2 regions of the Thalassotalea fusca genome follow, and region 2 is predicted to be linked to the other one. Evidence: predicted binding sites of a transcription regulator. Region 2 holds the regulator's gene; the other holds the start of a gene.

Region 1 (4,600 bases), on a different contig from region 2:
CCATTTAGCGTCCCTTATCCTGAAATTTAGTTAATATTTAATCTACCGATACGGTCGATATTATTGTTATAATTAGCGCGAAACCAGAGATGAAAAGTTACACGTAAACTTTCAATTTACTTTTATAAACTCGGGTAAAAATACACGCTTTAGCTTTCTTGAATAGTTAAAAAGCTAACATAATATAAAATATACATTGTCTATAAAGCAAATTAGGAACTCCTATGCAACGACTCGCACCTGCATTACGTCAAGATAACGTACCTTTAGATTTGATTTCGTTGATCAAAACCATTTTAGCGGCAACCAAAGAGATTTCATTTCGCGTCAGTCAAGCGCACTTAGGGGGCTTAATGGGCTCAACGCTCGATGAAAACATTCAGGGCGAAGTACAAAAAAAGCTAGATGTTGTAGCTAATGAGTTAATTAAAGACATTTTATTAGAGTCAGGCTTTGTTAAGGCGATATCATCAGAAGAAGAAGACACATCGGTAGCAGGTGATCCAGACGGTCGTTATATTGTATCTTTTGACCCACTCGATGGTAGTTCAAACATCGAAATTAATTCGCTTATCGGTACCATTTTCTCCATTCATGAAGCGCCAGAAGGCATTGCGGCTGATGATCCTGCGCTATTTAAACAAGCAGGACACAAGCAAGTTTGTGCTGGTTATGTGCTTTATGGTCCATCAACAATGCTGGTAATGACTACTGGCAGTGGAACGCATTTTTATGTACTTGACCGTACACATGGCGGCTATTTATTAGTTGAGCGTAATGTCCGTGTACCTGAAGATACACAAGAATTCGCAATTAACATGTCAAACCAACGTTTCTGGCAAGAACCAATGCAAAACTACATCAGCGATTTGCTTATTGGTAAAGAGGGTCCACGTGGTAAAAACTTTAATATGCGTTGGATTGCGGCAATGGTTGGCGACGTTCACCGTGTGCTTACACGCGGCGGTATTTTTACCTACCCTGCTGACACTAAAGATCCGAAAAAACCATACAAATTACGTTTAATGTATGAAGCCAACCCAATGAGCTTCTTAATTGAGCAAGCAGGTGGCTTGAGTGTGACTAGTGAAGGCCGCATCATGGACATTGAGCCTACTGACATTCACCAACGCGTTGAGGTTATTTTAGGTTCTAAGAACGAAGTAGAGAAATGTTTGAGCTACTATAAATAGCTCTATTTCAACTAATCACGAGAAACCTGCTTGCGTTGCACGATGTAAGCAGGTTTTTTTATGCGTTTTCAAATAATTACACTTCGACTGCTTCGCGCTCAGTGCAAACCAATTGGTGTGTTGTGATAAATAATCCGTACGTCTGAGTGTGAGGAACGAACAAATCGAAGGGCATCAAATTCTACAGGGACAAATTACCCCAAGTTAAATTATCTCCACATTTTTGATCGTTTTTTCTTGACTTAGATCAATTAAGTTTTACAATTTTCAGTAATTACTGAAAATTCAGAAAAGAAAGATATTTTTAAGCATTACTTATCGAGAATCGCTGCTATGACTATCACGCCAATGACACAATCGCTGATCCTTCACTTTGGTGAAATGGGTTCAAAATGGGGACTAAACCGCACATTAGGGCAAATGTACGCACTCATTGTACTAACCGAAGAACCGTTAAACGCTGACCAAATTAGCGATGCCTTGCAAATTTCTCGCTCGAACGTATCTATGGGGTTGAAAGAGCTAAAATCTTGGAGTCTGATTAAGCTCCAGCACATTCCGGGCGACCGCAAAGAATACTTTTCCGCACCAAAAGACATCTGGCAGATTGCCCGCACACTTGTTGTTGAACGCAGAAAACGTGAAATTGACCCTACCTTATCAACATTAAGAGACGCTTTGCTACAAACGCCAAGCAACGACACTGACCGCTATGCACAACAACGTGTGCAAGAAATGCATGATCTAATGGAGATGGTCACACTATGGTCAAATGAATTACAGCACATGTCATCAGAAAAGCTGTCAGCACTGTTAAAGCTAGGCGAAGGCATCAGTAAAATTTTAGACGTTAAAGAAAAATTACTACCGAATTCTAAATCTTAATATGATTCACTTGGAGGTACTCCCGTGATCGATTTTTCCCCTGTGGCAAGTGAAACGGGTTTTATGCTGTCTCGCATTCAATTCGCTGCCAATATCAGTTTTCACATTCTCTTTCCCACCATTACTATCGCACTTGGCTGGGCGTTATTATTCTTTAAACTCCGTTTCAACAAGACAGGCGACGATGCCTGGCTTCGCATCTATCGCTTTTGGGTGCGGATTTTCGCGCTTACTTTCGCCATAGGTGTTGTCAGTGGCATTACCATGTCGTTTCAGTTCGGCACCAATTGGCCTGGATTTATGGAAACAGTCGGCAATATTGCAGGGCCACTGCTAGGTTATGAAGTAATGACTGCATTCTTTTTGGAGGCCTCGTTCCTTTCCATCATGCTATTTGGCATGGAGCGTGTGTCAAACCGCGTGCATACCTTGGCAACATTTTTAGTCGCTTTTGGTACCACGATGTCAGCATTTTGGATCATCGCGCTTGATTCTTGGATGCAAACGCCAACAGGCTTTGAAATGCGTGACGGCGTAGCCTACGTCACTAGCTGGTGGGATGTAATTTTTAACCCATCTATGCCCTATCGTTTAACCCACATGTTACTGGCTTCTGGACTTACCGCAGCATTCCTTATTAGTGGCATTTCTGCATACCGCCTATTAAGAGGTGATAAAAAATCGTCAGCGAGAAAGGCGCTCAATTTTGGTGTTGTACTGGCCGCGGCGCTTATTCCGCTACAGATATTTGTTGGCGATCTTCATGGCCTCAATACCTTTAAACATCAGCCTGCTAAAGTTGCGGCAATGGAAGGCACGTGGCACACAGAGTCTGGCGCGCCAATGTTATTATTCGCGATTCCCGACGAAACGCAGCGCACTAACCACTTTGAGGTCGCAATCCCCAAATTAGCTAGTTTGATTTTAACCCATGAATTTGACGGTGTAATTCGTGGACTAGAAGAGTTTGAAAACGAACATCCACCTGTAGCACCAGTGTTCTATAGCTTTCGAATGATGGTTGGATTAGGCATGCTGATGTTGCTGTTTTCGTGGTTTGCCAGTTACAAGTTTGCTTTTCGTCAGCAATACCCAACATGGTTGCTTAAAGGCGCAATTGCGATGACTTTTTCCGGCTGGATTGCGACACTCGCAGGTTGGTATGTGACGGAAATAGGTCGTCAGCCTTATTTAGTCACTGGCGTATTACGTACGCGTGATGCCGTTACCGCAACACCGCCTGAAAACATCGCATTATCACTAACGATGTACGTGCTTATCTACGGGTTCTTGTTATTTGCCTATATTCGCACGCTATACGTAATGGCAAATCGCGCAGTCAAACTCGAGCAAGAGAATTTAAAAGTGCTCGATAATTCAAATTCTGATGCAATTGAACATCAGCACGATGCACTCAACGTTAGCGGTAAAGGAGCATAATCATGACAACTGACTGGTTACCAATTGTATTCGTTTCTTTAATGGGTCTATCTTTTCTGGTTTATGCAATTTTAGACGGCTACGACTTAGGCGTGGGTGTATTGTTGCCTAGAAATTCGCAGAGTCAGCGCGACAGCATGATTTACTCAATTGGTCCATTTTGGGATGCCAACGAAACCTGGCTTGTGTTAGCGGTTGGGTTGCTGCTTATCGCCTTTCCTGTTGCGCACTCGATTATTTTGCAACAACTGTACTTGCCCGTTGCATTTATGCTCGCTGGGTTGATTATTCGTGGTGTTTCATTCGATTTTCGCACCAAAGCACCAAGCCATGAGAAGTCACGCTGGGATCTCGCGTTTAAGTTAGGCTCTTTGATGGCAACATTAAGCCAAGGCTATATGTTGGGGCAGTTTATTACCGGGTTTACCTCGAGTGTTGAAAGCACTATGTTTTCACTGCTATCAGCTGTATGCGTTACCGCAGGCTATTGCTACATTGGCGCTTGTTGGCTGGTGATGAAAACTGAAGGTGAATTGCAGGTTCGCGCAGCGCGTTGGGCACGAATTACCAACATCTTAATGGGCGTCGGTATAGTTGCTGTGTGTATCGCCAATTTAACCATCGACCAACAAATTCAGGAAAAATGGCTCGGCTTTCCGCAGGTGTTTATTTTAGTACCTATCACTGTGCTATTTGGCTTTACTTTTGTTACTACGCACTTGTATTTGAAACGCGTGCCCGTGAAAGATGACATTGGCTGTTGGTATCCGTTTAGTGCCGCCGTTGTTATCTTTACTTTGTGCTTTTGCGGCCTTGCCTATAGCTTTTATCCCTACATAGTGCCAAATAAAATGACAATCTTCGATGCAGCCAGTTCAAGAGAATCATTAATGGTAATTTTTGGTGGTGCGGTAATCGTGCTACCAATCATCATAGGTTATACCATATTTGCGTATCGTGTGTTTTCAGGAAAAACCAGCAAGCTCAATTACTAACATATTTTTAAATAAGAAAATGTGATCAAAGGCTGAACAATGGATTCAGCCTTTTTATTGGCCTGCTCCCTACCAGACTGTGAGCAA
Region 2 (18,701 bases):
GCCTTTCGCAAAAATAATCGATTATTTAATTGATGGTATTTAAAAAGCCCTGCTGTGTTATCACAGCAGGGCTTTTTGTTTGATCTAGCCTAAATTTTGCTGCTTTTTTAATGGTGCAATTACGGCAAAAAACATATAATACGCCCACAATTTTAGACAAAAATTTTTCATAATGAATACTCCTTGGTACAAAGAGCCTTGGGCATGGCTTGTTTTCTTTTTGCCCTTCTCTGCCGTTGTTGCTGGCATTGCGACCTATATTATCGCGAACCATGAACCCGATAGCTTAGTGATTGGCGAATATTACAAGGAAGGTAAAGCAATCAATATGAAATTAGCCAAAGTGAAATTGGCGCAAAAACTAGGCATGAAGTTTCAGTTAAAATACATCGATAATACGCTAACCATCGTACCAACAGGTATCGAGAAAACCTTTCCAGTATTAAACGTGAAATTCTTTCACCCGACGTTAGCAGACAAAGACTTTCAATTGTCTTTAACACAAGATGGCAACGGTGTATTTCGTCACACGTTAGATCAAGAAGTTGCTGGCCGTTGGCACGTGACTATTTACCCTTTTGATAACCAGTGGGAAATTCAAAACAAGATAACGTTGCCTCAATCAGAATTTATTAATATTATCCCAAATCCTACTGAAGCAAACTAATGCCAACAGCCTGTTTTCATTGTGGTGAACCCGTACCCAATGGTGTTCACCTTACTTCTAATATTGAATCTATTGACCAGCCAATGTGTTGTATTGGCTGCCAGATGGTCGCCGATACCATCGTAGAAAATGGTCTAACGCACTACTATCGATTTCGCACTGAAAAAGCACCGAAAGGTGAGCAATTAATCCCTGAAGAATTGCAAAAGAAGAAACTACTCGACGAAGCGTGTCTGCAAGATGAGTTTGCCTATCAAACTGAAGAGTATAAAGAAACTATTCTAACTGTAGAAGGTATTAGTTGCGCGGCATGTGCGTGGTTAATTGAAATGCAGTTGAACAAGCTTACTGGGTTAGTTTCAATTACCGTCAATGCAACGACCCAGCGCGCTACAGTGCGTTGGTTAGAGCATGAAATACAGCTCAGCGATATCTTAATCGCCATCGAAAAAGTTGGCTACAAAGCACTGCCGTTCAAAGCCAGTGCGGTAGAAGAAGCAAATAAAGCACAAAGTAAGACCTTTATAAAGCGCCTTGGCATCTCAGGTATTCTGATGATGCAAGTAATGATGATTGCGGTAGGGCTATATTTTGGGGCGTTCACTTACATGTCGGAAAACATTGAGCTCTACCTTCGTTGGACTAGCCTAATGTTAACCACACCGATTATTTTTTACGGCGCCTTCCCCTTTTATGCTGGTGCTTATTCAGCATTAAGAGCTAAACGTTTATCGATGGACGTCCCCGTATCAATTGCCATACTGTTAGCCTTTTTCGCGAGTACTTGGGCGACAATTTCGGCCCAAGGCGAAGTCTATTTTGAATCAATCTCCATGTTCACTTTCTTATTACTTATAGGCAAGTTTTTGGAGTTTCGTGCCCGCTCTAGAGCATCTGAAGTTTCTGCAAACCTGCTAAAATTAATGCCTATGACTGCCACTAAAGTCGACGCAAACGAAGAAGTTTTTATTCCGGCTAAAAAACTCAAAGCAGGCGACAGTGTGATTATTAAGCCTGGAGAACTAATCCCCGCTGATGGCTCGATCGTTAACGGAAAAAGCCAAATTAATGAGTCAATGCTCTCAGGTGAACAATTACCCGTAACAAAAGGCATGGGTGATCTAGTATTTGCCGGTACAATTAACGGTGATGGCAACCTGATTGTTCGGGTGAAGCACGACAGCCAACATTCGTTTCTTAGTCAACTAATTAGACTAAGCGAATCAACGCAGGCACATAAGCCCAAATTAGCGCGGTTATCAGATAAAATTGCACAATCATTCGTCGCTATTATTCTACTAACGTCTATTGCTACGGCCCTATATTGGCAGCAACATTTACCTGAAGAAGCATTTTGGATAACACTTTCTGTATTGGTTGCAACATGCCCATGTGCCCTCTCGCTAGCAACTCCTACTGCCCTTACCTGTGCTACAACGCGCCTTAACCGTGATGGCATCATGATCAAATCAGGCCATGTGATGGAAACTATTCCAAAGTTAGACTGTTTCGCTTTTGATAAAACCGGTACGTTGACCTCAGGCAGCTTTGAAATTACCAATGTAACAATAATCGACGCAGGCTTCACAAAGGAGCAATTACTTGCGTATGCAGCTGCATTGGAGAGTCATTCAGAACACCCCATAGCTAAAGCATTTGCGAAACACCGTGATTTTGCATATAAGGCCAGCAATGTTCAAGTTGAAGCTGGAAAAGGGGTTACAGGTACCGTCAGTGGTGACAATGTAGCGATTGGTAAACCAACTTGGTTGTTGACCGAAAATGATATGCAGTCGTTTCAGGATGCTAACTGTATTTTGGTAATTAACAATAGGGTTTGCGCTGCGTTGTATTTAACAGACGAAGTACGCGAAGACGCACCTGCATTAATCGGTGCGCTATCTCGTGAAAATATTCGCACACTTATGGTATCAGGTGATCATTTTAAGGGTTGTGAAAAAGTGCAATCAGTCTTGAATATGGACGCAATTTATAGTGACAAAACAGCGCAAGACAAAATGACGCTTATCAAGAAAGAGCAAGATAATTATACCGTAGCGATGATAGGCGATGGTGTTAACGACACACCTGTATTTGGTGCCGCCCATGTTTCGATTGCTATGGGCAGTGGTACTGACGTCGCTAAAAGTGGTGCTGATGTTATTTTGCTCAACAATAAATTGAGTGCTATTAATACCTTACGAAACGTAGCAACACGTACAAAAAAAATAATTGTACAAAACTACTTATGGGCATTTGGCTATAATGCCATTGTATTGCCACTTGCTGTTAGCGGTTATATTACACCGTACATGGCAGTAATAGGCATGTCATTAAGTTCAATCTTAGTTGTTACCAACTCATTAAGGTTACTAAAGAAATGAGCATAATTTATATATTAATCCCAATCGCGGTATTGCTCACGGCTATCGGCATCTATTTGTTTTTTTGGGCAGTGAAATCTGACCAATTTGATGACCTTGAAAAGCAAGGTCTTAGTATTCTATTCGAAGACGACGAAAGCAATAAAAAGCCTATTAACAGTGTTGAAAATAACAAGGAAGAAGTCGATAAAAAATGAGCATTGATTGGCTGTCGGCATTTATTATTGGTTTAGTAGGTTCAGGTCACTGCATTGGCATGTGTGGTGGCATTTCAACTATGTTAACCAGCTCAGTTAAAAAAACACCCGATAGCGCACAGTCGTTCACACTAAGCTTCGGCTATCACTTGGGCAGAATCTCGTCTTATAGTTTTATTGGCGCGATTGCTGGATTAACCGGTTCACTGTCGGTTAAACAGCTCGGCTTGCCAATAATCACGCTACAAGTTATTGCTGGTATATTCTTAGTATTGCTAGGGTTTTACATTGGCCAGTGGTACATGGGCCTAACTAAAGTTGAAGCTTTAGGTAAACGTTGGTGGCGTTACTTGTCGCCTATGAGTCAAAAGCTAATCCCCGTTGATTCGTTTAAGAAATCACTTGGCCTAGGCGCTTTATGGGGCTGGTTACCCTGCGGCTTGGTCTATTCTACCTTAACCTGGTCAATTGCCAGTGGCAGTGCATTTAATGGTGCATTGATCATGTGCTTTTTCGGCTTAGGAACAATACCTGCACTTTTAACTGTTTCATTTGGCATCATTAATTTGAAGTCCTTGTTATCTAGCAAAATTTTTCGACAATGTATGGCGACAATACTCATCATTTATGGAATAATGACGCTAAATACTGCCTTGGGTATATTTCATTAAAAAACCCATGGTTTTAAAGCCAAATAAGGGATCTTATGCAAAAGCATCCATGTTCTGGTCAATCACATATTAATTGCCAAAGTTGTAGTATTAGTGAACTTTGTATCCCCTACTCGCTTAATGAAGACGAGTTAAACCGCCTTGACCAAATAATTGATCGGAAAAAACCGATTCATAAAGGTGAACAAATATTTCAAGATGGTGAACAAATGCGGTCATTGTACGCTATTCGTTCCGGCACCTTTAAAACTTATACTGTCGATGAGCACGGTGAAGAGCAGATTACAGGATTTCATCTGGCTGGTGATTTACTAGGTTTCGATGCTATTGCAAACGCGAAACACCCGAGCTTTGCTAAAGCACTTGAAACATCTATGGTGTGTGAAATTCCATTTGATACATTAGACTCATTATCAAATGCCATGCCGCAACTTAAGAAACAGATAATGCGCTTAATGAGCAATGAAATCCGCTCTGATCAGGAAATGCTCACTTTGCTCAATAGAAAGAATGCAGAGCAACGCCTAGCAACATTTCTAGCTACGCTTAGCCGTCGTTATCATGAGCGAGGGTTTTCAGCCTCAGAGTTTCGCTTATCTATGACACGTTCAGATATAGGTAATTATATTGGTCTAACGGTTGAAACCATCAGCCGATTACTTAACCGCTTTCATAAAAATGGCTTGATCAATGTTGATGGCAAGCTCATTACGATTACCGATCACGAAAAACTTGCTGAGTGTGCCGCTATGTAAGCGGTACATTCTCACTCACTATAACCTTTCATTATTAAAACCTTGTTTCTTATTGGCTAATCGTTGATCTAGCGCAAATGATCTTGACATTAATTCTTGCATGATGACTATAATTATACCAAGTTGACTAAATGCTTAGTCAAATTGCCATAATACATATTTAGCTGTCATTAGGAGACGGTCATGGAGAAATATCAGAATATTCTTGTCGTTATTGATCCGACAACTGAAGATCAAAAGGCACTGAAAAGAGCAGTAGAACTCGCAAAATGTACTAATGCGAAAATTACGGCATATCTGTGTATCTATGATTTTTCCTATGAAATGACGACGATGTTATCGGCAGATGAACGTGATGCAATGATGAAGTCTGTTATTAATGATCGCCAACTTTGGTTATCGTCGTTAATAGAAGAGATTGCACATGACGGCCTCAATATAGAAAGCACGGTCGTTTGGCATAATCGCCCTTTTGAACCCATTCTTGAACAAGTCATTTATAATGGCTTCGATATTTTGATCAAAGGTACTCACCAACATGATAAGTTGAAATCGGTCATATTCACGCCTACCGATTGGCATTTATTGCGTAAATGTCCTTGCCCAGTACTACTGGTTAAAGATCACCAATGGCCAAAGAATGGCAATATCGTAGCTGCGGTTAATGTTGGTAGTGATGAAGAAGAACATCAGCAGTTAAATAATAAGATAGTTGAAGAAACACAAAACTTAGCAAAACTAATCGAAGCAAATGGTCATCTAGTCAATTCTTATCCCGGCACGCCTGTCAATATTGCCATAGAAATTCCAGAATTTAACGCGAATGAATACAACGATTCGATGAAAAACCACCATATTTCCGCGATGAAAGAACTTGCTGAGCAATTTGATTTTGATGTTGCCAATACGCATGTAGAAGAAGGCCTTCCTGAAGATGTCATAGAAAACGTCGCCAAGAAGCTTGACGCTGAACTGGTCATTCTCGGCACTGTTGGTCGAACTGGACTATCTGCAGCACTTATCGGCAATACAGCAGAACACGTCATCGATCGGCTTAACTGTGATTTGCTCGCATTAAAACCTGATAATTACATTTCACCAGCGGCGAAAAAATAACGAGTTATTTCCATCCAAGCTACTAAGCACTTTCAGTTTGCCTTAGTAGCTTTTTACTTTTAATACCATTTAGTACGAGAGTTACGTATAATACGCGCCGAAATAAATTCAGGTATTACTATGAGCGCTCAATCAACTCTTACATCCGAACAGTTACCATTAACGCCGACCGAAAAAGTCCAGTTGGCTAAATTAGAGAAAAGGCTCCGTCGTCACGTTGGCAAAGCGATAGCGCAGTACAACATGATAGAAGATGGTGACAAAATCATGGTATGTCTATCGGGTGGTAAAGACAGCTATGCATTACTGTCGATATTGATGATTTTAAAAGAATTAGCGCCCATAAATTTTGATTTAGTAGCCGTCAACCTGGACCAGAAGCAACCTGGATTTCCTGAACATGTGCTACCAGAATACTTAAACAAACTTGGCGTCGACTATAAAATTGTCGAAGAAGACACCTATGCTATTGTAAAAGAGAAAGTACCTGAGGGAAAAACAACCTGTAGTTTATGCTCTCGTCTTCGTCGTGCGATTTTATACAAAGCCGCAAATGAGCTAGGTGCAACCAAAATAGCGTTAGGCCACCATCGTGACGACATGATTGAAACTCTCATGTTAAACATGTTCTATGGCGGAAAAATGAAAGCCATGCCTGCGAAGCTCATGTCTGACAATGGTGAACACATTGTTATTCGTCCATTGGCATTCTGCAAAGAACCAGAATTAGTGCAATACGCAAAACTTAAACAATTTCCTATTATTCCTTGTAACTTGTGTGGTTCACAGCCGAATCTGCAACGACAAAACATAAAGCAATTGCTGCAAACATGGGATCGCGACTTCCCCGGTAGAATCGAATCAATGTTCACTGCAATGCAAAATGTAGTACCTTCACACCTTTGCGACAGTGAGTTATTTGATTTCAAAGCGATCACCAAAGATTCTGCTATTGTTGCTGGTGGGGATTTAGCATTTGATCAAGAATCGTTTAAGGAATCAAAGCCTGCGACACCTGTTACCGCATTTGACTCACTGGATATCGTCGAAATTAAATAGGGTTAATGCAAGTTCATTCCGTGCGTTTGAAACATCAAACGCACGCTCCACCTCTACTCGCTACAATCTCAACAGTTTATAGAATGTAAGTTCTGGTCTTTCAATTCATGCCAATTGGTAGATTTGTATATCAAAATACTTTAGTGTGATAATCATTCTCTCTTACAAAAGCTTAGCTTCGTGCTCAAATAAAACTGACGATTAATATGCTAAATACACTATTCAAACTAGAACAACACAATACCAACGTTAAGCAAGAAGCACTTGCTGGTATTACAACGTTTTTAACCATGGCGTACATTATTTTCGTAAATCCCGCCATTTTAAGCGATGCCGGTATGGAGCACGGTGCTGTATTTGTTGCTACGTGTATTGCCGCAGCAATCGGCTGTTTTGTTATGGGGTTTGTTGCCAATTACCCCATTGCATTGGCCCCAGGCATGGGATTAAACGCATTTTTCACCTATACAGTTGTCTTAGAAATGGGATATAGCTGGCAAGTCGGTCTTGGCGGTGTATTTATTTCAGGTCTAGTATTTATCTTACTCAGCCTGCTTAATATCAGAGAATGGATTATAAATAGTATCCCTCAATCGTTGAGATTTGGCATCGCAGCAGGCATTGGTCTTTTCTTGGCGTTTATCGCCTTAAAAAATGCAGGTATTGTCGTCGACAGCCCTGCTACGCTACTGACGATGGGAGACATTAGCGCCCTACCTGCATTGCTCGCGGCACTTGGGCTATTTATCATCGTTGGCCTAGTACGACGCAACATAAATGGCGCTGTGATGATATCGATCTTAGTCATCACAACCATAGGCTTGATCTTAGGTGACATTGAATACCAAGGAATTATTTCAGCGCCTCCGTCAGTGGAAGCGACCTTTATGCAACTCGACATCATGGGTGCGCTTGAAGTCGGTATGTTGAGTGTTATATTTGCGTTTCTTTTCGTCGATTTATTCGATACGTCGGGCACTTTGATAGCCGTTGCCCAACGCGGCAATCTACTCGATGAAAAAGGCACATTGCCTCGATTAGGAAAAGCGCTATTAGCAGATTCAACCGCAACTGTTGCAGGAAGCATGTTGGGGACGTCGACCACCACAAGCTATGTTGAAAGTACAGCGGGTGTAAGCGCAGGTGGAAGAACTGGGTTAACAGCGGTGGTCGTGGGCATATGCTTCTTATTGTGCTTATTTTTTTCACCGCTTGCAGGGATGGTGCCTGCTTATGCGACAGCAGGACCTCTATTTTATGTGGCGGTATTGATGCTTGCTGGTTTAGTAAATGTAAAATGGGACGATGTGCTTGAAGCAGTGCCTGTTGCTGTAATCTGTATTACCATGCCGCTCACATTCTCAATTGCTCACGGCATTGCGTTTGGCTTTATCAGCTACAGCGCAGTGCGAATTTTCAGCGGTGAATTTAATCAAATCAGTAAGAGCGTATTAGCTCTGTCGATACTGTTTATTATTAAATTTGCGTTTTTCGCTTAGCGCCAACACATAGATAGCTTTAATTAGACAGATATTTTTGATTCTGTCTAATCATAGCTGAAATTTCTAACACGTAATCTGTACCACGCTCTGAATAAGGTAATAAACCCGTTGCCAATACTTGTGGCGACAGAGGTAATTCCTGTTCGCGTAGTTGTGCTCGAATAGAGCGAAATACCATGTACGCATTATTGGTATTGATATTGTGTACATAGCGCTGAACAGCATGTTTCACAGAAGAATATGCAGCAACTTCATGCTTTGCACCTGTATCACGACCATTAGGCACCATGCCACACCCCTTTTTAAAGCACCACATACCAAAGAAATTTAATCCAATTCGGGCAAACCGTGATGTACCCCAAGCAGATTCATTCGCAGCCTGCACCAAAATTAATGCGGAAGGTATAATGTCAACACGTACTAACAGTTCGTCTATTTGCCGCATTTGTGAAAAACGTTTATTCACTTTGTACTTTTTCACCAACTCAGCCAACAGTTGCTCTTGTGGCTGTGATAGCGCTTGGTCAAGCGACGCTACCTCTTGTATTTCAAGTATTTGCTGTCGAAGTTGTCTAATCGCATTGTTTTCCGCAACCACAGCAGGTTTAAGAAATTCAAAAAAAGTGCGTTTTTTAGTTGGAATATCGCGAATCTTAGCAAAATTCGGCAATTTAACGTTATGTAGTGGCTTTTCTGGCACTGCTTTCTTGCTCGGCGTTGGTTTGTGCGCTGACGTTAGATCAGGTGGTAGGTTATCGTCCTGATAATAAAACGGCCACAGCAACGCAACTGCACACAAGGCAACCACCGCCATTCGAAGGATGTAAAATAGGTTTTTCATGACTAAGCTATCCTATGCAACGAAAACTAAGCAGCAAAATAATTGTCGTCGCCAGCATTTCCAGAACTACTAACGCTAAGTTGCATGCCATATATTTCGCGATATAAAATCCCCTTCACATTATAAAACCAAGGAGCTAGGTAGGTCATACCAAAAATAAATAGTGCGACACCAACAACAGCCATATCTAATCTAGAAAGAAAAACAATGGGTAAAGTTAAAAGGACAAATACACCTAACAATACGCCATATATAGAAAATAGCTTAAACCATTGAAATCTCGTAGTTTGAACGCTCAATGCAATTGCTTTAAGTGGTGACATACGCTTTTCAACCACTAAAGGCAGCACTAAAGACAGTGCGACGATTAAAAATATTCCGGGCACGACAAGTAAGTTAAGCCCTAAAGCAACAAGTGTTGACGTAAGTAGCGCCGTAATGGCCACCCAACTTCCTCTACGTAGGAATGCCATGACCAATCGAGGGTGAGTTTTTATGCCAACCGCATGAAAAATCCCCATCATCTCTACGCCCACTAAAAAAGGATAAACGACTAATGTCACAATAATATTTGTCAGCGCGCTTGCTTTTTGATCTTGCAGAACATTTTCGATGCCACCGAAATTCAAGGCAACTAAAAAGGTCGTAAACATACCCAATAATAAAACAAAAACCAATCCGATATTTATGGCTAATCTGGAAGCAAGTGTAAGTTTCCACCCTTCTCTTAAAACAGCAGCAACATCAATGTGGTAGTCGCCTTTTAACGCTGATTCAATGTTACCACCAATTTGCACAACAGCTGACTTTTCTTCTGACAATGTGAAAACCTCAATATAAAATAAATTAAGCAAAGCTTATTCAATACAATCTGCGCGCTATTATACCTAATGAAATTGCAGAATGTTACTAACCAAGATCTCTTTCCTGGGCGTTGCAATTATTAGCACCTGAAAAAATGCGCGCGCTTAGGATTTTATTCGTGCTAAAAACGCAACAAAAAAATCAGTGCCCTTCTTTCTCGCTAGGTCTATATTTCGTTCAGGTATCAGTTCAGGTGAAGGATACTGAGATAATGCACGCTCGATACTTTTTTCTCGCAGCAAGTGAATCATAGGAAATGGTGAGCGATTTGTGTAATTAGCTGGGTCATCAAATGCTTCTCCCTCAAAACAATAATCAGGATGAAAACTTGCTATTTGATATACGCCTTCAAGTGATAATTCTGCTAGCAAATCGTTAGCATAGTCAACTAAATCTAAGTAAGCTTCAAATCTTTTGAACCCATCACTATAGACGATAAGCGTTGTTTCTATTTCAGGATGATTAGTTAAATAATGACACTGTAGCGCAATCTCTTCTAATGCGTTTTTTATTTGACGCTGTGTAGACACACAATATTCAATGGTGTCATTGACCAGCTCCCTTTTAGCGAACGGGCAGAAATTAAGATCGACAATGATATCTTTCAACCAAGCTTGGGTTTGTTGTTTGGGTGTTAAAGGTTGCTGCATATACTACTTACTCTTATCCGCTTGAAGCTTCCACATATTATAATACTGACCCCGCTGTTGTATAAGCGATTCATGATTGCCCTGCTCTAAAATTTTTCCTTGATGCATTACGACAATTGTATCGGCATCTATGATTGTAGACAGTCGGTGAGCAACGACAATACTAGTATGCCCTGCCGAAATTTCGCGGATAGCTTCAAGAATGGCCTGCTCTGAATGACTATCTAACGATGAAGTGGCCTCATCAAATGCTAGTATCTTAGGTTGTTTAAGTATAGTACGAGCAATCGCTACTCGTTGCTTTTCACCTCCCGATAATTTTAGCCCACGCTCACCAACAACGGTTTGAGCTCTATCAGGAAGGTTTTCGATGAATTGAGCTAGATGCGCCATTTTGGCAGCATTGTTTATTTTAATGTCATTTGCGCTCGGATCACCATAGGAAATATTGTCATATAAGCTAGTATTGAACAGCACTGTATCTTGCGGCACAACGCCAATAGCTTTTCGTAGCGAATGTTGGCTCACCTCTTTGATATTTTGATCATCAATAAAAATACCTCCACTTTCGCAATCATAAAACCTAAATAGTAACTTAACCAAAGTGGACTTTCCTGAGCCACTTTCACCAACTATGGCAACCTTTTGGCCGGGCTCCACCGTTAAACTAAAGTCTTGTATGATGGGACGCTTTTGATGATAGGAAAACGAGACAGAGTCAAATACGATTCGTCCATTTGAAACAACGAGTTCTGGCGCATCAGGTATGTCGATTACCTTAGGTTGCCGACGAAGCAACTCGAACATATGCTCAATATTAGCAAGTGAACCCTTAATTTCTCGATAAACAAATCCTAGAAAGTTTAACGGCATGAATAGTTGCATCATAAATGCATTTATTAGGACAAAGTCGCCCAGCGTCATATGCTGTTGAGTGACTTGATGTGCAGCCATAGCGAGCATCGCAGTCATAGAGATGGCGATAATCGTCGCTTGCCCCCCATTTAAAGCAAAAAGTGACAATCGGTTCTGCGATTTAGCCTTCTCCCAATCCGCCAATTGCTGATCATAAGCTTTGGCTTCGTATGACTCATTTGTGAAATATTTGACTGTTTCATAATTAAGTAAGCTATCAATTGCACGGGTATTAGACGATGAATCGGCCTTATTCGCCGCTCTTACATAGCGAGTTCGCCATTCAGTAGCAAAAATAGAATATGCAATATAAGTGGCAATAGATACAGTCGTTGTTACGGCAAACCATACACCGTAATTGAACCACAAAATACCAATAACCATCACTATTTCTAATAATGTGGGGACTATATTGAAAACCATGAATCGCATTAAGAAACTAATACCAGACGTACCTCGATCAATATCCCGCGATAAGCCACCGGTTTGTCGCGAAAGATGAAAATCGAGATCTAAAGCATGCAGATGTTGAAATACTCTTAAGCCAATTCGTCGAATGGCTCTCTCGGTAACTCGGCCGAACAAGGTATCACGTAATTCAGCAAATAAAACAATTGAAAGGCGAACAACGCCATAAGTGACGATCAGCATTATCGGCACAACCAGAGGAGAGCTTTGTGTTTCTTTATCGAGATAGTCAACGATATCTTTCAACACAAAAGGTAAATACACACTCGCCAGTTTTGTCAGTATCAGACACAATATCGCGAATGAAATGCGAGATTTAAATTCAAATAGATAGGGGATCAAAGATTTGACAACACGCCAATTAAAAGACGTTGATTCATTGTCATTATATCGACTTGCGCGCACGTAGCCTCAACTCAATTCATTTATTATCAGATTGCATTATATCACTGATTTATTATTGAATTCTTTCACAAATGCAAATGTATTAACAAAATGAAGTGATATAAATCAAAATGCCACTATCACCTTCACAGTAATAGTGGCATTGCTTTTCTGAATAGCTTAGTTAGTTTGTTTCAGAAAGGACTAACTATTTAGAATAGAGATGCTAGTTAAACTCTAGATATCCTGCACCGGGTATTATGGTAAAAGTATTTTTTCTATAGTCGCTATCACCAACACACATGTTGACGACACCTTCAACAAATATACTACCGCCCGTTAAATTAGCGAAATCGCCACTGCCTTCCGTCACTTTAATCTCTTCAACCCCTGTTAATGGGACACCTTGACTACAAAAAAAGTCACCCGCTTCAGGAATTAATGTGTCATCGGCGGAATAAATCACCCCTGTACGAGACTTATTCACTAGAACGTGAGAAGCCTTGCCTGTTTGTAGGCTTACAGTGCCCGTAATGACACCACTGATTGTGATTCTTCGATGAGTAGTAGCTTTTTCTTCTAGTGAAAGCGCATGCCAATCTTCCTTCACTAATACGATACGATATCGGCCTTGTTGGCGTGGACTATCGCCTAACTCCATACGTGCCGTTTCGAATGTTTTAGCCCACCCCTTCTTGGTTACGTACTTGCCTCTGTATTGCTTTTCTATTTGTGCATTAACTGAGAAACTTACCAAAGTAAGCGCAAAAATTCCTATAACAATTTTGTAAATATTCAATGTTCAAATCTCCATTTCACCTTTATTATTATTAATGCAGCTCTCTGCCGCCCACGTATGTTACAACAAATTAGAAATGATAATGAAGATATTAATTGGAATAATTGACAAAATTACATTCACACTGGCATTTATTTGCGGTATTCAACTGCCCGCTTTTATGTATAGTTATGGGCACCACCTACGGGGACGTATAGCCGAAGCAAATGTAGAAATGCAAAATTTTCAAGCAATAGCCGATCTGCAATTTGAAGGTAATCTGGATCGCCTAATTCAACACTTCAGTAATAATAGCGACGTTGCGATTCAGCAAACGGGGCAACTGATGCTGAACTTAGTTGATAGAATCACGAGTTACCAAATTCAGTTAGACGCCTTAAGCCAAAATTCCTACCTCGATAATATCATTGGATTTATCCGATATTTCAACGCTGAAATTGCATCGCAAACCTGGCAGCAATATGTGCCGAGCATACCTTTGAATGTTGAAAGCTTAACAACAGGTATTGTTTGTGCAATCAGCATTTCAGTTTTACTTAATTTGTTCTTTTTCGTAACGAAAAAAGTTTCAATGAAATTTGCCCATAAATCAGCGGTAGATATTCAATAATTTAAACAAAAAAATCGCAAAGCGCGCCAGTGACGCTCTGCGATTTTCAAAGATATTTGTATGAACTTAAGCGCCACAATAATAAGACTAGCTAACGTAATGTAGAGCTAGCCTAATTATTTACACTAATTTCAATAAGGGCTAACCGTTGCCGTCTTCAACACGACTTTTCAGTTTTTGTCCCGGTCTGAAAGTAACTACCTTACGGGCAGAGATAGGAATATCTTCGCCCGTCTTTGGATTACGTCCCGGTCGTTCACTTTTTTGTCTTAAGTCAAAGTTACCGAAACCAGAAAGCTTAACCTGCTCTCCGTTTTCTAATGTTGAACGAATTTCTTCAAAAAATAATTCAACCATTTCTTTGGCGTCGCGTTTGCTCAAACCGACTTTTTCAAATAAATGTTCTGCTACTTCTGCTTTGGTTAGCGCCATGGGCTTAATCCCTCAGTGATGCATTTAGTTCATCTTTCAATGTATCGACCACGCGATTAACAACATCGTTAATGTCTTTCTCTTCAAGCGTTTTCTCTTGATCTTGTAAAATCATGGCAATTGCCAAACTCTTAAAGCCAGGTTCGATACCGTTACCTTGGTATACATCGAACAAGTTTAGATCAACTAAATAATTTCCGCCAACATTTTCAATGAGTTGTAGCACTTTTTTTGCATCAACGTCTTCTTCAACGATCACTGCAATGTCACGTCGATTCGCCGGGAAGCGTGATATTTCCTGAGCCTCAGGGATTTTTCGGCTACCAATTTTTTCTACAAGTAATTCAAATACTAACGTTCTACCATTTAGTCCTAATTTACGTTCAATCTCTGGATGAAGCGTACCAACGTAACCAACATACTCATCATTATGATAAATAGCGGCTGTTTGACCCGGATGCATGGCGTCAATTTCAGCTTTCGCAAAACGGAACGCTCCTGCATTGGACGTTGTTTCAAGTAACGCTTCAACATCACCTTTCATATCAAAGAAATCAAACGCAGCCTTTTCTAATGACCAGTGTTCTTTGTTACGCTGACCACTGATAACACCCGCAATCATTTGTTCCTGACGCACGCCATTTTCAGCACTCTCATCAGGAATGAAACGGAGACCCGTTTCAAATAATCGCACGCGCGTTTGTTGTCTGTTTTGATTATAGCTTAGTGATTGCAATAATCCTGTTAATAAACTGACACGCATTACCGACATCTCAGACGAAATTGGATGTGGCAACGTCATAAAGTCTGCATCAGGATGAAGTATGGTTTGCACTTTTGGGTCAACGAAGCTGTATGTAATAGCTTCTTGGTAATCTCTGCTAACCAATACGTTACGTAACGTGCTCAATGCTAAACTAGCTTCGCGATTAGGGCACATTTTCAATGATGCATGCGGTGAAACATTAGGAATGTTGTTGTAACCAAAAATACGCGCTACTTCTTCTACCAAATCTTCTTCAATGGCAATATCAAAACGATATGGCGGAACGCTTACTTGCCATTCACCTTGTTTCGCATCAACGTCAAATCCTAATCTCGTCAGAATTTCACTTACTTTCTCGTCAGCGATCACGTGACCAATACGACGATCTAATTTAGCACGGCGAAGTGTAACTGATTTAGATGCAGGAATGTTGTCTTCATTTACGGCTTCAACAATTGGACCAGCCTGGCCACCAACAATCTCTATCAACAGCTGCGTTGCACGCTCCATAGCCTGACGTTGTAATAACGGATCGACACCACGTTCATAACGGTGTGAGGCGTCAGTGTGTAATCCATATTGGCGTGCTTTACCCAAGATTGCCAGTGGAGCGAAAAACGCACTTTCTAAAAAGATATCTTTCGTTTCGCTGCCTACACCTGAATGCAAGCCACCAAAAATACCTGCCATTGCGAGTGCTTTATTGTCATCTGCAATAACAAGTGTCTTAGCATTCAAAGAGACTTCATTCTCATCAAGTAGGACTAGCTTTTCATCAGCTTTAGCTAAACGAACATCAATACCACCGTCTATTTTTGCAAGATCAAAGGCATGCATCGGATGACCAAGTTCTAACAATACATAGTTAGTAATATCAACGACAGGATCAATAGAGCGCACACCACAACGACGTAGCTTTTCTACCATCCATAAAGGCGTTTTTGCATTTACGTCAATATTTTTAATGACACGTCCTAAATAGCGAGGGCAAGCATCATCAGCACTTAATTTTATTGTAAGCTTGTCGTCAATTGAAGGCGCTACTGCCTCTACAACAGGTTCTGTAACTGACAAGCTATTAAGTACACCTACTTCTCTGGCTAAGCCCTTAATGCCTAGGCAATCGCCACGGTTAGCTGTTAGGTCAACGTCAATGGTAACGTCATCTAAATCGAGGTATTCACGGATATCAGTCCCAATAGGCGCATCTGCTGGTAATTCAATAATACCATCAGAACTTTCAGCTAAACCCAGCTCAGACTCAGAGCATAACATCCCGAAAGAAGGCTGGCCTCTCAGTTTTGCTTTCTTAATTTTGAAGTTACCAGGTAACACTGCACCTACGGTTGCAACAGCAACTTTTAACCCCAATCGGCAATTACTAGCACCACAAACAATGTCTAATAGCTCGTCTTCGCCAACATTAATTTTAGTCACTTGTAATTTATCAGCATCAGGATGTTGGCCACATTCAACGACTTCACCGACTTTAACGCCAGTGAACTCTCCTGCTACCGCGTCTACACCATCAACTTCAAGGCCCGCCATTGTAATTTGGTGCGCCAATTCTTCAGAGTTAATCGCTGGATTAACCCATTCACGTAACCATGATTCACTAAATTTCATTTTCTGGCATTCCTACTTAAACTGTTTCAAAAAGCGAAGATCATTCTCAAAGAATGCACGCAAATCATTTACGCCGTAACGCAACATTGTTAATCGTTCAACGCCCATACCGAACGCAAATCCAGAATATACTTCAGGATCTATTCCCACTGCTTTCAATACATTAGGATGAACCATGCCACAGCCTAGTACTTCTAACCATTTGCCGTTTTTCCCCATTACATCTACTTCTGCAGAAGGCTCAGTAAACGGGAAATATGATGGTCTAAATCGGATCTCTAAATCTTCTTCGAAAAAGTGGTGAAGAAAATCATGCAAAATCCCCTTCAAATGCGTAAAGCTTACGTCTTTATCAACCATTAATCCTTCAACCTGATGGAACATTGGCGTATGAGTTTGATCGTAATCGTTACGGTAAACTTTTCCTGGCGAGATGATACGTAATGGCGGCTTTTCAACTTCCATTGTGCGAATTTGAACACCAGACGTTTGCGTACGAAGTACCAACTTAGGGTTAAAATAAAACGTATCGTGATCTTGGCGAGCCGGATGATGCTCAGGAATATTTAACGCATCAAAATTGTGAAAATCATCTTCAACTTCAGGGCCTGATTTTACTTCAAAACCTAAGTCACCGAAAAAGCTTTCAATACGTTGAATGGTGCGAGTGACTGGATGCAAACCACCAACATCATTAGTTCTGCCCGGTAACGTTACATCGATTGACTCAGCCGCAAGTTTCTTACTGATGGCTTCTGCTCGCAAGAGTTCGCCACGTTCAGTTAGTAACTGCTGCACTTTTTGTTTCGCTTGATTAATTACCTGACCAGCTTTAGGTTTTTCTTCCTTTGGAAGCTTACTTAGGCCCTTCATTTGCTCTGTGAACAAGCCTTTTTTGCCTAAAAAATTGACGCGAACACTGTCTAGTTCAGCAAGGTCTTGTGCTGCTGAAATCGCTTGTTCGGCCTGAAGTATAATGTCATCTAAATTCATGTGTTCCTCGAAAGCTTAATGCTTTGGATAACCTCGGTTTATCGATTTCTACCTGTTGACTTTGCTTACTAGCATGCGTGTTCTGTCAGCTTATTAATAACTAACGTTCTTTGTATGTCTATGATAGTTCTTAACTGTATTCAGTCGAAAACACTCTTTTCATACTTAACGACTTAAAAGTAACCACAAAGCAATCAAATAAGAGAGCAACAAACCCTAAATTCTATTCATAAAAATGGTCAGACAGTTTACACAATAAGCCATCATAAATGTAGTGAAAATAAGGGATTTAATGAAATTATTTTAATTAAGATATTCTTTTAAGTACTCGCTAAGAAATTAGCAATTATATGGTCTATACAAGCAATTGCCATTGCCAACGACGACACAATTAGAAATCAATGAATAAGTGTCTACAATTAAAAAAGGGACTAAGTGAATCGCGTAATCTATTTATTACGTCTAATTAAAATTTTAGGGATGAATATGCACGTTTATACTGCGAGACAAGCCATTTTCAACCGTAGTCAAAACGTTGTCGCATATGAGTTGCTTTATCGCAACAGCATGGAAAACATGTTTCCAAATATAGACCCCCAAGAAGCAACGTCAAAAATGATAATGCAAACCCATCTAAATCAAGGGATTAAGCCTATCACCGGTGGCAAACCTGCACTTATTAATTTCTCTGAACGCGCCTTGCTAGACGGTTTACCGCTAGTACTGCCTCACGACCAAGTCATTATCGAAATTTTAGAAAATGTTTCACCTAGCGATGAGGTATTTGAGGCCTGCCGCCAACTGTTTCATCAAGGATACCGGCTCGCCTTAGATGATTTCGTCTATGAACCTGGATGGTTGCGATTTTTTAACATCATTAAATTAATAAAATTCGATATTGTTGAAACGCCCCTTGCCAACATTGGTTCATTGGTTGAGCAAATTAAGCTCAAGAAAAATATCAAATTACTTGCAGAGAAAATTGAAACCAAAGAAGAGTTC

The links. The regulator FNR, encoded in region 2, switches genes on or off when oxygen is low (the NO sensors DNR and NnrR bind a similar motif). The targets are predictions, from matches to a motif close to TTGATCTAGATCAA.
Region 1: ACSLUK_RS07850 (GbsR/MarR family transcriptional regulator) is a predicted target of FNR. The motif match lies at 1,431-1,444, and genes of this name have one in related genera.

What each region holds. Positions count from the first base shown of each region.
Region 1 is NZ_JBQRUN010000005.1:22,672-27,271, forward strand. Features, by position in the region: gene ACSLUK_RS07840 (zinc-dependent metalloprotease) at 1-4, opposite strand, end outside; gene ACSLUK_RS07845 (class 1 fructose-bisphosphatase) at 225-1,193, shown strand; gene ACSLUK_RS07850 (GbsR/MarR family transcriptional regulator) at 1,527-2,078, shown strand; gene ACSLUK_RS07855 (cytochrome ubiquinol oxidase subunit I) at 2,142-3,518, shown strand; gene ACSLUK_RS07860 (cytochrome d ubiquinol oxidase subunit II) at 3,521-4,513, shown strand.
Region 2 is NZ_JBQRUN010000018.1:39,825-58,525, reverse strand. Features, by position in the region: gene ccoP (cytochrome-c oxidase, cbb3-type subunit III) at 1-17, shown strand, start outside; gene ACSLUK_RS17080 (FixH family protein) at 173-667, shown strand; gene ACSLUK_RS17075 (heavy metal translocating P-type ATPase) at 667-3,051, shown strand; gene ccoS (cbb3-type cytochrome oxidase assembly protein CcoS) at 3,048-3,248, shown strand; gene ACSLUK_RS17065 (sulfite exporter TauE/SafE family protein) at 3,245-3,919, shown strand; gene ACSLUK_RS17060 (fumarate/nitrate reduction transcriptional regulator Fnr) at 3,955-4,674, shown strand; gene uspE (universal stress protein UspE) at 4,858-5,790, shown strand; gene ttcA (tRNA 2-thiocytidine(32) synthetase TtcA) at 5,911-6,849, shown strand; gene ACSLUK_RS17045 (NCS2 family permease) at 7,056-8,348, shown strand; gene ACSLUK_RS17040 (glucosaminidase domain-containing protein) at 8,368-9,192, opposite strand; gene ACSLUK_RS17035 (YciC family protein) at 9,219-10,013, opposite strand; gene ACSLUK_RS17030 (DUF1415 domain-containing protein) at 10,161-10,706, opposite strand; gene ACSLUK_RS17025 (ABCB family ABC transporter ATP-binding protein/permease) at 10,710-12,494, opposite strand; gene ACSLUK_RS17020 (hypothetical protein) at 12,700-13,272, opposite strand; gene ACSLUK_RS17015 (DUF2937 family protein) at 13,355-13,882, shown strand; gene ihfA (integration host factor subunit alpha) at 14,024-14,314, opposite strand; gene pheT (phenylalanine--tRNA ligase subunit beta) at 14,319-16,706, opposite strand; gene pheS (phenylalanine--tRNA ligase subunit alpha) at 16,719-17,699, opposite strand; gene ACSLUK_RS16995 (EAL and HDOD domain-containing protein) at 18,186-18,701, shown strand, end outside.